2 regions of the Paenarthrobacter sp. JL.01a genome follow, and region 1 is predicted to be linked to the other one. Evidence: predicted binding sites of a transcription regulator. Region 1 holds the regulator's gene; the other holds the start of a gene.

Region 1 (7,610 bases):
AGTGAACCTGTGAAGTGCCCGCCGATGAGGTGGTACTCCTGCCCGGCGGGCTCACCGCCGTGGACCAGGTAGGGGCGGCCGGAAACATCCACGACGGCGTGCGCCAAGGCCTCATCCAGCGGCACGGTGGCTTCGCCGAAGCGACGGATGCCGGCCTTGTTGCCCAAAGCCGTACGCAGGACCTCGCCAAAGGTAATAGCGACGTCTTCCACGGTGTGGTGGGCATCGATGTGGGTGTCACCGGTAGCCTTGACGGTCATGTCGATCAGCGAGTGCTTGCACAGGGCGGTCAGCATGTGGTCGTAGAAGGGTACTGAGGTGCTGATGTCCGAAATGCCGGAGCCATCCAGGTTGATTTCCACTAGCACGGAGGACTCGCTGGTGGTGCGCTCCATGCGGGCAGTGCGGGCAGCGGACGGCGTAGCGCCGGTTTCGCTCATTGGGGAACGTCCTTCTACAGGGAGGATGGATTGGTCTATTGACAAGTTTAGACGCGCTGGGAAACCGCGCCGCCCAGGAGGGCTTCCAGCGCCTCCAGGAAGGCAGTGGTTTCCGGCTCGGTTCCGGCCGTGACGCGCAAGTGCCCGGGGATGCCGACATCGCGGATCAGCACGCCGGCATCGAGCAGGCCCTGCCAAATCGTGTGGGGATCCTCCAGCCCGCCGAAAAAGACGTAGTTGGAGTCCGACGCCGCGGGCTTGAGTCCCATGCGGATAAGTTCGGTCACGATGCGATCCCGCTGGACCTTGATGTCTTCGACGTCGGCCATAAGGGCTTCGCGGTGCGTCAACGCCGCGAGGGCGGTGGCCTGGGTGATGGCCGAGAGGTGGTACGGGAGTCGTACCAGCCGGATCGCGTCTGTCACCTCCGGGGCCGCAGCCATGTAGCCAAGCCGTGCTCCAGCCAAGGCGAACGCCTTGCTCATGGTGCGGGAGACGATCAAACGCTCGCGCCCGGGCAGGAGGGTCAGGGCACTGGGAGTGTTGTCGTGGGCGAACTCGTGGTAGGCCTCATCCACGATCACGATGGCCTGGCTTGCTTCGCCGGCTTCGTACACAGCCTCAACCACATCCAGGGTCAAACCTGTGCCCGTTGGATTGTTCGGCGAGCACAGGAAGACGATGTTGGCCTCGGTCTCACGGACCTGTTGGGCTGCCGACTGCGCATCCAGTCCGTAGTCGTCGGCACGAACGCCACGGACGTACTCAGTGTCCGTTCCGCTGGCGAGCAGCGGGTACATGGAGTACGTGGGAGGGAAACCAAGGGCTTTGCGCCCCGGGCCGCCGAATGCCTGGAGAATTTGTTGCAGGACTTCGTTGGAGCCGTTGGCAGCCCAGATGTTGTCCGCAGAAAGGCCGTGGCCGAGATACTCCGCCAGGGCTACCCGAAGGTCGGTGAACTCGCGGTCGGGGTAGCGGTTCAAGCCAGTGGCGGCGGCTGCTACTGCCTCTGTAATGGCCGCCTGCACATCGGCAGGGACCCCATGGGTGTTTTCGTTGACATTGAGCAGTACGGGGACATCGAGCTGCGGTGCGCCGTAGGGGCTCAATCCACGCAGGTTGGTCCGGAGGGGAAGTCGGTCAAGTCGCTCAAGCTGCTCACTCACTACAACAGTTTAAGGGGCCACTGCGACTGCCGAGTAACTGTGACGTACGGGCGGAGCAAAGACACAAGTATTGCGGGCATCAGTGGGCCGGTACGAACAACTGCTGCCCCGGCAGGATCCGGCCACCGCGGAGGTCGTTCAGCTGGATGATTTCGGCAATGACTTCGCGTGGGTCCCGCTCCGGAGCGGCAGCACCGGCAATACCCCACAGCGACTGGCCGGGCTGCACTGTCACGGACACTGCAACGGGCGGCTGCAACTGCACCTGGGAGTCCGATGCCTTGGCTGGCGAGGTGATAACCCCGGCGAGGCTAAGGAGCGCAGCCACCAGGAGCATGGCAGGGATTCCGAAGAAGACCATGCGGCCCCGGCGGGTGAGGCGAAGACGTGCGGGCGCCGGTGCGGTACGGAAATCAGCGAACGAAGTGATTGCGGACATGAGCTGAGCCCTTCTGAGCTATTGCGCCGCTCCGGAGGCCCCGGAGCAGCGCTGCCAATTCTTTGTGTTCCTCCCGGCGACGCCGGATGTTCGAACGGCTTGTTCGAACATCCACCATCAGCGCGAGGTTTATAGAACACATATTCGAACCTTGCTATGACATTTTTAGCACTTATCAACGAACGGTGTCGAGACTCGCTAGAACAAATGTTTGATAAACGCCTGTGCCTGCCCTACGTTTGAGTGAAGAAACAGCACTGTTTCAGTGGAACAGGAGGGTCTGACATTTTTTCCAGGCCCTGCATCCCCGGCTCTCTTCGGGGCGGAAGGAAAGGCATTGGCGAACATGGCAGCAAAAGCCACAGGCGGCGGGGCACCCCTGCGAAGCCAACAGCCCCAAAAGACTCCCAAGAGCCTGACCGTACGTCAGAAGAAGATCCTGGAGACCATCCAGCGCTCAGTCAATGACAACGGCTATCCGCCCAGCATGCGCGAAATTGGGGACACCGTGGGACTGGCCAGCCTGTCCAGCGTGACTCACCAACTGTCACAGCTGGAAAAACTTGGCTACCTCCGCAGGGACCCCAAACGACCCCGCGCCATGGAGGTGCTGATGCCCCTGACCCTCGACGGCGGCCCGATCCCGGGCGTCGAGGCTCCGGCAACGCTGCGAAGCGCCGGCGGGATGGCCGTCACCGAACTGGCAAGCGCCAGCGACACCGCCATGGTTCCGCTGGTCGGCCGCATTGCAGCAGGTGGGCCGATCCTAGCCGACCAGACCGTTGAGGACGTGCTCCCGCTGCCCAGGCAGCTCGTGGGACACGGTGAGCTCTTCATGCTCAAGGTCGCCGGAGACTCCATGATCGATGCCGCCATCTGCGACGGTGACTGGGTGGTTGTCCGCCGTCAGAACGACGCCATCAACGGCGACATCGTGGCGGCGCTGCTCGATGATGAAGCCACCGTGAAAACGTTCCGTCAGCGGGACGGACACACCTGGCTGCTGCCCCAGAACACCCAGTACGAACCCATCCTCGGCGACCAGGCAACCATCATGGGCAAGGTCGTGTCCGTACTTCGCTCCATCTAGCCTCTCAGGCCTTCCGGGCGGATCCCAGGCGCTCCAGGACGCCGCGTACCACCGAACGGTCCGTCGTGGCCCAGAAGGGCGGCAGAGCGGCCCGCAGGAACCCTCCATAGCGTTCTGTCGAGAGCCGTGAATCCAGGACGGCCACTACCCCCTTGTCCCCCGTTGAACGGATCAGGCGCCCCGCGCCCTGCGCCAGCCGGGTGGCAGCGTGGGTGGCCGAAACCGCCATGAATCCGTTGCCGCCGGACTGCGCCACCGCACGGGAGCGGGCAGTCATGAGGGGGTCATCGGGCCGCGGGAACGGAATCCGGTCGATGACCACCAGGCGGCATGAACCGCCTGGCACGTCCACTCCCTGCCACAGGGACATGGTTCCGAAGAGGCATGTGTCCGGCTCATCGGCGAACTGCTTGACCAGGGCCGCCATGGTGGACTCGCCCTGGCAGAGGATGTCCACATCAAGGCGCAGCCGCATGGCTTCTGCTGCCTCTTCGGATGCCCGCCGTGATGAGAACAGGCACAGCGCTCCACCGCCCGATGCCCGGATCAGGTCTTCCAGCTCATCCAGGGCCTCAGGGGATGTTCCGCGGCCGGGTTTGGGAAGATGCTTCGCTACGTACAGCACCCCTTGCTTGGGGTAATCGAACGGCGAACCGACGTCGATACCTGTCCAGCTGGGGGCGCCGTCACCAATCAGGCCAAGACCCCCGGCGGCGGGTTCAAAAGCCGAGCCAATGGCCAGCGTGGCCGAAGTCAGCACCACCGTGTGGTCGGCGAACAAGCCTTCGCGCAACCGGCCGGCGACGCTCAGCGGGGCGATGTTGATCAGCGCCGGCGCGGTCTCGTCAGGCTGCGAGTATCCCTGTTGGGGATCAAAGGTGCTGTTACGGGAAAACCAAACTACTTCCCGGTTCTCCTTGGCCGCGAGCATCCGCTCGCACAGCTCGAGGATGAGCATGAGCCGGGACCGCGCCAGCTGCCTGCCGCCGTCTGCGGCATTCGAGGAATCTGTCTTCGAATCGGACAGAGCAGCACGTGTGGCATCGCGCAGTTGGTCCAGGCAGTCGAGCTGTTCGTCGTTCAGTCCGTTGGGCAACAGGCCGTTCGGGACCCCGGCGATGGCCATATCAAGGCGATCGGCAGCTGCGTTGAGGGCATCGACCGTAATGGCCGTGTGTTTCCGTGCACTGGAGGCAGCCGCATGGACCATGGCCACTGACAACTGCCCTGACACCGCACCGGTCACGCGGTCCTGCAGTTCGTGGGCTTCGTCAACCACCACGACATCGTATTCAGGCAGGACGGCCAAGCCCTCGAAGGCGCTGACGGCAAGCATGGCGTGGTTGGTGACAACGACGTCGGCCTCAGCGGCCCGGGCCCGGGCCAGCTCGCTGAAGCACTCCTCCGCGAGTGGGCATTTCTGGGCCCCCAGGCACTCCATGGACGTCACAGACACCTGTCGCCAGGCCCGGTCCGTGACGCCGGGCATCAGTTCATCGCGGTCGCCCGTGGCAGTCTTCTCAGCCCATTCACGAAGGCGGACTACTTCCTTGCCAAGCTGTGATTGCGGTCCTCCCATGGACGCCGCGAAGTGCGGAACACTGGTGTCCTCGCCCAGGGAGAACAGTTGGCCTTCCGACGGCTCTTCACTGGGAAAGCCACCCTCGAGCTTCTGCAGGCAGACGTAGTTGGCACGGCCCTTCACGAGCGCCACGTTGACCGGCCGCTCGAGTGCGGGGTTGATGGTCTCCAGCAACCGCGGCAGGTCCCTGCCGACAATCTGGGTCTGGAGAGCCAAGGTGGCGGTGGACACGAGCGTCGGTTTGTCGCTGTCCATGGAATGTGCGATCAACGGAATCAGGTAAGCCAGAGACTTACCTGTTCCCGTTCCCGCCTGGACCAGCAGATGCTCCCCGTTTTCGATGGCCCGGGTTACGTGCTTGGCCATTTCGTGCTGGCCGGCACGGCTTTGCCCGCCCATGCCGGCCACAGCCCGGTCCAACAGTTCGAGGGTGGTCTTCTCCCCCACCGACTCGACGGCGTCCGCCGCCACCTTCTCAACCATTGCTGACGAATGACTCCAGTTCGGCTGCCAGTCCTTCACGGACCATGACCACGATGCGTGTGCCGTGTTCCTCGTGGTCAATGCTTAGGATTTCCGAATCGGAGCTGTGCAGCTTGCTGATCAGCTCGCCGCGATCGTAGGGAATCAGCAGCTCAAGCCGCACACCCGGGCGCGGAATGGACTGGCTGATGTCCTCCAGCAGTTCAGCGATTCCCTCGCCCGTACGGGTGGAAACCACGGCGTGACGGGGTTCTTTCTGCTTGAGGCGCTCAACCACGAAGGGGTCTGCCACATCAACCTTGTTCAGGACGATGATTTCGGGAACCTTGCGTGCATCCACCTCGGAAAAGACAGCGCGCACTGCGGCGATCTGCCCCTCGGGGTCCGGGTGTGAAGCGTCCACGACATGAAGAATGAGGTCCGCGTCAGCCACTTCCTCCAGTGTCGACCGGAAGGCCTCTACCAGTTGGGTGGGCAGGGAACGCACGAAACCCACGGTGTCGGCCAAGGTGTAGCCGATGCCGTCGGGGGTTTGCGCTTTGCGGACGGTCGGATCCAACGTGGCGAACAGGGCGTTCTCCACCAGGACACCGGCGTCGGTCAGGCGGTTCAACAACGAGGACTTACCGGCGTTGGTGTACCCGGCGATCGCGACGGACGGAACAGCATTACGACGGCGGTTGGCACGTTTGGTCTCGCGGGCCGGCTTCATCGCGGCGATCTCACGCCGCAGTTTGGCCATGCGCGTACGGATTCGGCGACGGTCCAGTTCGATTTTCGTTTCACCGGGACCACGTGAGCCCATGCCGGCACCGGCACCACCGACCTGGCCACCGGCCTGTCGGGACATGGATTCACCCCAACCACGAAGGCGTGGAAGCAGGTATTCCAACTGGGCGAGCTCCACCTGGGCCTTGCCTTCGCGACTCTTGGCGTGCTGGGCGAAGATGTCCAGGATGAGCGTGGTCCGGTCGACGACCTTGACCTTGACAATGTCCTCCAGCCCGCGTCGCTGGGACGGGGCCAGTTCGGTGTCTACGACGACGGTATCGGCACCCGTGGCGGCGACGATGTCTTTGAGTTCCTGTGCCTTGCCGGAGCCGAGGAACGTTCCGGGGTCAGGCTTCGTGCGGCGTTGAACCAGACCGTCGAGGACTTCCGAGCCTGCGGTTTCTGCCAGGGCCGCCAGTTCACGCAGGGAGTTCTCCGCGTCGGCCAACGTGCCTTCTGTCCAAAGGCCGGCCAGGACGACGCGCTCAAGGCGCAGCTGCCGGTATTCAACTTCGGTGACGTCTTCGAGTTCGGTGGACAGTCCTGCGGTACGGCGCAGGGCGCGGCGTTCGGCGAGGTCTTCCTGGTCGCCGTCGAAAATGCTGTGCTCTTGGTCCAGGGTTGAAATGGCCTGTGCCTTGCCGAACACGCCATTGGCGTCGTTGTCGTCGGATGCGTGCGCGGGGACATCCTTGGAAAGAATCCGGTCGATGACGGCCTGGATTTGTTCAGGACTCATGTCCTGGGCGTCGGAATCGGATCCGGAATGATTCTGGGTGGTCATGGTCTCCTTAGACTGTTCGGCAATTCCAGAATAGTGCTGTTTGTTGCTGGATGGGGCGCTCTTCGCGCTGGGCTGACCGGCTTGGGCCAAAATGGTCTCCTGTGTGCTGGACGCCGATGGCTCACTGGGCTCTGGCGTCGGTGATCTGGTGGATCCGCGGGAAGGCCTCGGCGTGTCGGAAGTCCTGGTACTGCCCCACGGATCTGCCGTCAGGCGATGTGATCCTGGAAACAGGGCGGGGAGCGATCTTCTGAGCGTCCGGCGCCACGGAGTCGTGGAGGCGGACTGTTGCCGGTGGGACCTGCCTGGCGGAAAGGCCGTGAGCCGGGCATTGGAGCCAAGCCGGGCCTGCATCGCGGGCGGTGCCGTCGAACGCCTGCAGTCCAGGCGTGGATTCGGCGAATTACTCAAAGATCAAGAACATGGACTAAATACTATCAGCCCTGTCAAACCGGGCCCCGGTCGAAGGCAGTTTCCCAAGGCGCCGATAGCCAACTAATCTGGCAAATTATGGAGTCTGCACACTATTTCACCGCCCAACCGGCTGGACCGTTCACCCGCAAGCCGCTCACGGTGGAGCTCGCCGGTGCTACGCGCCACCTGCAGACCTCCTCAGGAATCTTCAGTCCCGACGGTATCGACAAGGGTACGGCGATCCTCCTGTCGGATGTCCCGCCCCCGTCGCCCCGTGGCAACCTTTTGGACATCGGCTGCGGTTGGGGTCCTATTGCCCTGACGCTCGGGCTGAAGGCAGCCAATGCCCGTGTCTACGCCGTGGATGTCAACGAGCGCTGCGTGGTGCTGACCAACGAGAATGCGGCCGCACTGGGCCTGGACAACGTAACGGCAAGCTTG
Region 2 (7,610 bases), 820 kb from region 1:
ACCGGGTGGGTGATGTAAGGATCGCCGCTCTTGCGCTTCTGGCCCTGGTGGCTCCGCTCAGCGACGGCGAAGGCGCGTTGGATCAGGTCAAAATCCTCTTTCGGATTGTTGGCCCTGACGGTCCGCAGCAATGGCTCAAGGATCGGCGAGTACGGCGCTACGCCGCGTCCGGTCAACCGGGCAAGCCGGGAACGCGTGCGTTCCCTCCGGCCGGGGAACGTGGGACGGGCTCCGGGCATGTCAACTGGTACGGCGCCTGCGGCCCGGGCGGACACACTTGTTGCAGGGACCACAGCTGAATTGCGGTCCTCTTCCCCGCCCGCCAGTGGTGCCGACGTCGCTCGTTCTTCCACAGAAGTACCCCTCACAACCGATTTAATTCTTCCAGTCTATTCCCGCAAGTGAATGCTTCTGCAACTGGACAGCACATGACGAACGGCCGGGCAAGTCAAAGAGCCGGTCACCGCAGGCTTGCGGTGACCGGCTCTTCGGAGATTTGACGCGGCATCTGCCCCTAAACGGTGGCTTCCGCCCTGCGGTGGGCTACCTTCTTGGCCTGCTTGACCAGCTCCGGTTCGCCCTGGCGCAGCCAGGCGTAGAGCGGTGCTGCGATAAAGATCGTGGCAGCGGTGCCGAGCAGGATACCCACGAACAATGCCAGCGACAGGTCACGCAGCGTTCCGGCACCCAGCAGGCCTGCACCAATGAACAGAATTGCCGCCACGGGCAGGACCGCCACCATCATGGTGTTGATGGAGCGGACCAGGGTTTGGTTCACCGCGAGGTTGACTTCTTCGCCGAAGGTACGTCGCGTGGAGGTGGAGATGTCAGAGGTGTTCTCGCGGATCTTGTCGAAGACCACCACGGTGTCGTAGAGCGAGTAGCTCAAGACAGTCAGGAAGCCGATGATGGCCGACGGCGTGACTTCGAAATCGCTCAAAGCGTAGACACCCGCGGTGGTGAACATCGTGACGAGCATGCCAACAAGCGCTGACAGGGACATTTTCCAGGTCCTGAAGTACAGGGCCATGAGGACCGCAGCCAAGCCGACGAAGACCACCAGGCCGATGAGGGCTTGCCGGGTCACGTCCTGGCCCCAGGTCGGTCCGACGAAGTTGGAGGTGACCTCGTTCGCCGTGACTCCATAGGCGCTGGTGAGCCCGTCCTTGATGCGGTTGGTCTCGTCGTCGGTCAGCTGATCCGTCTGGATCCGCATGGTGTTTCCCGCAACGTTTGCAACGCGCGGAATCGCGTCCGGAACGACGTCATGCACAGCCCGCTCGCCGAGCGCTGCGTCGGTGGTGCTCACGTTGGAGACAGTGAACTCCGAGCCACCGCGGAACTCGATGCCAAGGTTGAAGCCACCCTTGACCACCGGGATGAGGATGGACAGCGCCACGGCCACAGCCGCGATGGTGAACCAGATCTTCTTTGAATTGACGAAGTTGTACGAGCGCTTGCCCGTGTAAAGCTCATGGCCGAAGGTTGCGAAGCTCGTTGTCATTACTTCTCCTCCTTGCTGCCGTTGGAAGTGCCGGTCAGTTGGCCCTTCGCGGCAAGGCGCCGTTCGGCGATGGTCATGCGTCGTTCGGCTTCAGCGGCCGCTCCGGCGTTCCGGGCGCGGACCGGAGTCGGCTTGTCTTCCGGAGTCCGGAGCCGGCCGGCTCCGCGGTACAGCGGGACGGCACCGAGGCGGTCCGGCGACAGTCCGGAGAAGCGGTGTCCTTCGCCGAAGAACTTGGTCCGGGCGAGAACCTGCAGCATCGGATGCGTGAACATGAACACCACAAGGAGGTCCGCAAGGGCCGTCAAGCCCAAGGTGAAGGCGAAGCCTCGGACGTTTCCAACCGCCACGAAGTACAGGACCACCGCGGCAAGAAGGTTGACGGCCTTGGAGGCCAGAACGGTGCGCTTGGCACGCTTCCAGCCGTTTTCGACGGCGGACACCAGCCCGCGCCCCTCGCGCAGTTCGTCACGGATGCGTTCGAAGTAGACGATGAAGGAGTCCGCTGTCTGGCCGATGGCCACGATCAAGCCTGCTACACCGGCCAAGGACAACCTGTAGTTTTCGGTCCAGCCGAGGATGGCGATGGCAAGGTAGGTGAGCAACCCGGCCACTATCAAGGAGGCGATGGTCACGAATCCCAGGGCCCTGTATTGGAAGAGCGAGTACACCACAACCAGCAACAGGCCGATCATGCCGGCCAGTAGACCGAGTCGCAGCTGGTCGCCACCGAGCGTTGCCGAGATCTGCTCCTGCGACTGGATCTCGAAGCTGATGGGCAGTGCGCCATAGCGCAGCTGGTCGGACAACGCCTTGGCGCTGGCCTGCGTGAAGTTGCCGGTGATCTGTGGCTTTCCGTCGGTGATGACAGCAAGGGAGCGAGGTGCCGAAATCACTTTGTCGTCAAGGACAATGGCGAACTGGGACTTCGGATCCTGAGTGCCCTGTGCCTGGGCTGCAACGTAGAACTGGTTCAGGCGTTCGGTAACTGCTTTGAACTTTGCGGTGGCATCGCCGTTGAAGACGATGTTCACGCCCCAGGAGTTGGTCACCGAACCCTGGGCACCCTGGACCTGGGAGAACGTGGAATCGCTGATGTCCTGGCCCTTGACCTCGACCGGGCCCAAGATGTACTTGACGGCAGGGGTCTTGTCAGTGGCGGGCTCGCAAGCCACCAGAGGCTTGGCGGGGTCCGAGCGGTCGCGCTTTTCGTTGGACGGGTTCACGCAATCCAGCGCCTCAAACTCCTTTTGGACATCCGGGGTGACCCAGTTGATGTCGCTGGCGTTCGTCGGCTCGGCGGTGGGCTTGTTCAACTTGTCATCCGGGGTCCGCTGCTCGGCGGGAATAGCAGCTGGGTCTCCAGCGGCTATAACAGGCCGGAAGTTCATATCAGCCGAGGCCTGGATGAGGTCGCGGGTTTCCTTCGAAGGGGTGCCCGGGAGGCTTACAACCACGTTGCGGCCGGACTGGGTGCTGATTTCGGCCTCGGCGACGCCGGAACCGTCAACGCGCTGGCGGATGATCGCCACCGCCTGGTTGAGCTGTTCCTCGTTGATGTCCGAGGCACCCTCCACACGGGGTGCCAGGATCATCTGGGTTCCACCTTCGAGGTCCAGTGCAAGCTTGGGCGCCCAGCTTGCATGGCCGGTCATCACACCGCCAGCCAGGACGACGGTGAGTACAACGAATATTGCTCCAAGCCATGTCAGCACCCTGCGGGCTGAATTTTTGGGGCCGGTCCTTGCCATTTTCAATCTTCCTGTTATCGCCGGACAGCCGCCGGCGGACGCTGGTGAGCGTCTGCCGGCGGCTTTCCGCTGCCGTAGAAGTTGCCTTGCGCGGTGGTGCCGCGACTGACGGTGCTAGTTGTCCTTCTTGTCCTCTTTGTTGAGGCGCGCAATGGTCTCTTCCGGCGTCTCGCCGGCCGCAGGGGTTTCAGTACCTGTTGCGGTCAAGGAAGAAGCGTCATCCGGAACCACAGGGGCTTCCTCGGGAGTTGCCTCAACAACCTTGGTAACGGCCTGGCGGTGAACCGTGGCCTCATTGCCCGGGGAGAGCTCGATAACGACCTTGTTCTCCGCTTCGTCGATGGACACGATCCGGCCGAAGAGGCCGAAGCTGGTCATGACGTCGACTCCGGGAGCAAACTTGGACTGCATCTCAGCCTGCTGCTGCTGGGTCTTCTTGTTGCGGCGGAACATCATGAAGACAAAGAGTCCAAGCATGACGAACAGCAATATGGTCATTGGATCCACAGGGAAGTTCCGTTCTGTACTTACGTTTTGGTTCACGGCAACGTCCCTGGCAGATCCGCGAGGCTGGCGCATGGATCAAGGACTCGAACGTGCCGAGCGTCATACCAGTCTAGAGGGAAAAGCTGAACGCAGCGTGTTAACCCGCAGTATCTACGCTCTCGGCGTGGTTTTCGTCCTCGTCAAACAATGCAAGGGTCTCTTGTCCGAACACACCGGCCGGCACCGCGTACCCCAGATGGGTCCAGGCTGAAGCCATCGCAATGCGTCCGCGCGGGGTGCGGCCCAGCAGCCCTTCCCGCACGAGGAAAGGCTCCGCCACTGTCTCGACGGTCTCTGCCTCTTCACCCACGGCAATCGCCAGGGTGGACAGCCCCACCGGACCGCCGTTGAACTTGGTGATGAGCGCTTCAAGGACAGAGCGGTCCAAGCGGTCAAGGCCACGCTGGTCCACTTCGTACATGTCCAAAGCAGCTGAGGCTGACCGCGCGTCGATCTGGTCAATGCCGTGGACAAGCGCCCAGTCACGGACACGGCGAAGCAGCCGGTTGGCGATACGCGGCGTTCCGCGTGAGCGGCCGGCAATCTCCGTGAATCCGGCCGAGTTGACCTTCAGGTCCAGCAGGCCGGCGGAACGGCGCAGGACAAGTTCAAGCTCGGCCACGGAGTAGAACTCAAGGTGGCCGGTAAAACCGAAACGGTCCCGCAGCGGACCAGGGAGCAGGCCGGCGCGGGTGGTCGCTCCTACCAGGGTGAAGGGAGGCAGCTCAAGCGGAATGGCCGTGGCACCTGCCCCTTTGCCCACCACGATGTCCACGCGGAAGTCTTCCATGGCCATGTAGAGCATCTCTTCCGCCGGCCGGGACATGCGGTGGATCTCGTCGAGGAAAAGAACCTCTCCTTCGGAGAGGGAGGACAGAATCGCGGCCAAGTCTCCGGCATGCTGGATGGCCGGACCACTGCTGATCCTCAGCGGAGCATTCATCTCCGCCGCAATGATCATGGCCAGCGTGGTCTTGCCGAGACCGGGAGGACCGGACATGAGCACGTGGTCGGCACTGCGGCCACGCATTTTTGACGCCTCAAGTACCAGCGCAAGCTGCTTGCGGACCCGGTGCTGGCCCACAAAGTCATGCAGGTTCTTCGGACGAAGGGCCGCCTCGATGACCCGCTCTTCCGGTTCCTCTCCCCCGCTGACCAGTGACTGCTCAGCCACGGGTGCCTACACGGTTACCGGCGCGTGCTCCGTCCTGGCCCAGCCACCGCAGCGTGGCCCGGAGGATCTGTGCGACATTTCCTGCATCCACCAATTCCGGCGAGTCGGCCATGGCCTTGTCGATGCTGCCGTTGGCATCCTTCTCCGACCAGCCAAGGCTGGTCATGGCGGCCACCACCTGGGGCTTCCACTCAGCTTTGACGGCGGTTGCCGGTGTGGATGCGGTGCCAGTGCCATGCGGAACCAACTTGCCAGCGAGCTCAAGGACTATCCGGCCGGCAACCTTGGGACCGATGCCGGGAACTTTCGTGAAGGCCTTCCCGTCTCCGGTGTGTGCTGCAACGCGGATGGCCTCCGGTTCGTGGACAGCGAGCACGGCCAAGGCCAGCCGCGGTCCCACCCCGCTGACGCTGAGGAGGACATCGAAAACTTCCCGCTCGTCGTCGGCGGCGAAGCCAAAGAGTGTAAGGGAGTCCTCGCGGACGATCATGGAGGTAAAGAGCTTGGCGTCTGCCCCTACCTTCAGGTGGCTCAGGGTCTGCGGCGTCGCGAACACGCTCATGCCCACGCCATTGAGGTCGATGACCGCGCTGGACAAACCAACGTGGGCTACGGTTCCACGAAGAAAACTGATCAAGACCCGGCTCCTGAAATACTGCCTGCCCTGCCACCTGGATCTGCGGCCTGGACTGACTATCCGAACATATCTACGAATACCCTAGCAAGGACAGCGGGGTATCACCGTGCACGGCGCGCTTTGGCTTCGGCATCCGCCCACGCCTTCTGGGCAGGTGTCAGCGTGCCTCCGCCACCAGCTCCGCCTGCTGTTCCCATTCCGCTTCCGGCCCGCCAGGCGTGCGTCAGGGCAAGGGCGAGGGCATCTGCTGCGTCCGCGGGTTTCGGGGGTGCGTCAAGGCGCAGGATCTTGGTGACAAGCTTGGTGACGGCGTCCTTGTTCGCCGAGCCACTGCCCGTCACCGCGGCTTTCACTTCCGAGGGCGTATGCAGCGCCACCGGGATGCTCCGGCGCGCCGCGGCGGCGATCACCACGCCCGAGGCTTGGGCCACGCCCATGACAGTGCTGACGTTCATCTGCGAAAAGACACGCTCGACGGCGACGACGTCCGGCTTGTGCAGGTCAAGCCACTCGTCGATGGCCTGGGCTATGACCAGCAAGCGCTTGTCCAGGGTCAAGTCGGCGGAGGTACCCACTACCCCAACGGCAACCATGGTCGCACGGCGGTTCCGCTCGATGTCCACTACACCGATGCCGCAACGGGTAAGGCCCGGATCGACTCCCAATACACGAAGAGTCAAGTCCGGGCCTTCCTGTTGATGATCAATACTGAATGCTGCTGCGCCTACTCGGCGTCGAGGGCAGCCTGCACTTCCTCGCTGAAGTCCGCGTTGCTGTAGACGTTCTGGACATCGTCCAGGTCCTCGAGCGCGTCGACGAGCTTCATGAACTTCTTCGCGCCGTCAATGTCGAGGTCGACCTGCATCGACGGAACAAATTCGGCTTCGTCGGTTTCGTATTCGATCCCGGCTTCCTTGAGAGCATCCCGGATGGCTTGGAGATCAGAGGGCTCCGAGTGGATTTCCCAGTTCTCGCCACTGTCCTTGACTTCCTCAGCACCTGCGTCCAGGACGGCCATGAGGATGTCGTCTTCGCTGAGGCCGTTCTTCGGCAGAACCACGACCCCCTTGCGGGCGAACAGGTAGCTGACCGAGCCCGGATCGGCGATGGTTCCGCCGTTGCGGGAGATGGCCAGGCGGACTTCGGAGGCCGCCCGGTTCTTGTTGTCGGTAAGGCACTCGATCAGCAAAGCCGAGCCCTGGGGGCCACGGGCTTCGTACATGATCTCGGTGTAGTCCACGACTTCACCGGTGAGGCCGGCGCCGCGCTTGATGGCACGGTCGATGTTGTCGTTGGGGACAGAAGTCTTCTTTGCCTTGGTGACGGCGAGTTCCAGGCCCGGGTTGCCGGCCAGGTCGGGTCCACCCATACGGGCAGCAACTTCGATGTTCTTGATCAGTTTTGCGAACGACTTTGCACGCCTGCTGTCAATGATGGCTTTTTTGTGCTTGGTGGTCGCCCATTTGGAGTGGCCTGACATGCTTTACGCTTCTCCTCTGATCATTCGAATAAAGAGTTCATGCACACGCTTCTCCCCTGTCACTTCCGGATGGAAGGAGGTGGCCAGCAAACGGCCGGAGCGCACTGCAACAATTCTAGCCACTCCATGCAAAGCGGCGGTGTGGCTGGCGTGGTCGGGATCGACTTGGGCCAGTACGTCCACGCCCTCTCCCACGCGCTCAACCCAGGGTCCGCGGATGAATACTGCGTGAACGGGGTCCACGCCGTCCTGTCCGGCACTGAAGTCCAGCCCCTTGAAATCGAGGTCCGTTTCGAAGGACTCGCGCTGGCGGCCGAAGGCGTTGCGGCGAACAGTGATATCCAGGCCACCGAAGGTCTGCTGCGGGTTTCCCTTGAGGTCGGTGGCGGGGTCGGCAATCTCATTGGCAAGGAGGATCATCCCTGCACAAGAGCCGTACACGGGAAGTCCCTCCGCGATCCGCTGCTGGATCGGTTCGCGGACTTCGAAGATCCGGGACAGTTTGTCAATGGTGGTGG

Evidence for each region. Region 1 encodes LexA, which represses DNA repair genes until DNA is damaged. Its sites were predicted from a motif close to TCGAACANNTGTTCGA; they were not measured.
Region 2: ruvA (Holliday junction branch migration protein RuvA) is a predicted target of LexA. The motif match lies at 5,673-5,688, and genes of this name have one in related genera.

The regions. Positions count from the first base shown of each region.
Region 1 is NZ_CP104877.1:1,671,468-1,679,077, reverse strand. Features, by position in the region: gene hisB (imidazoleglycerol-phosphate dehydratase HisB) at 1-440, opposite strand, end outside; gene N5P29_RS07985 (histidinol-phosphate transaminase) at 488-1,606, opposite strand; gene N5P29_RS07980 (LysM peptidoglycan-binding domain-containing protein) at 1,686-2,045, opposite strand; gene lexA (transcriptional repressor LexA) at 2,392-3,135, shown strand; gene N5P29_RS07970 (ATP-dependent DNA helicase) at 3,140-5,200, opposite strand; gene hflX (GTPase HflX) at 5,193-6,755, opposite strand; gene N5P29_RS07960 (class I SAM-dependent methyltransferase) at 7,266-7,610, shown strand, end outside.
Region 2 is NZ_CP104877.1:2,491,650-2,499,259, forward strand. Features, by position in the region: gene N5P29_RS11700 (RelA/SpoT family protein) at 1-353, opposite strand, end outside; gene secF (protein translocase subunit SecF) at 515-1,504, opposite strand; gene secD (protein translocase subunit SecD) at 1,504-3,255, opposite strand; gene yajC (preprotein translocase subunit YajC) at 3,370-3,753, opposite strand; gene ruvB (Holliday junction branch migration DNA helicase RuvB) at 3,899-4,975, opposite strand; gene ruvA (Holliday junction branch migration protein RuvA) at 4,968-5,612, opposite strand; gene ruvC (crossover junction endodeoxyribonuclease RuvC) at 5,714-6,292, opposite strand; gene N5P29_RS11735 (YebC/PmpR family DNA-binding transcriptional regulator) at 6,337-7,092, opposite strand; gene pdxT (pyridoxal 5'-phosphate synthase glutaminase subunit PdxT) at 7,096-7,610, opposite strand, start outside.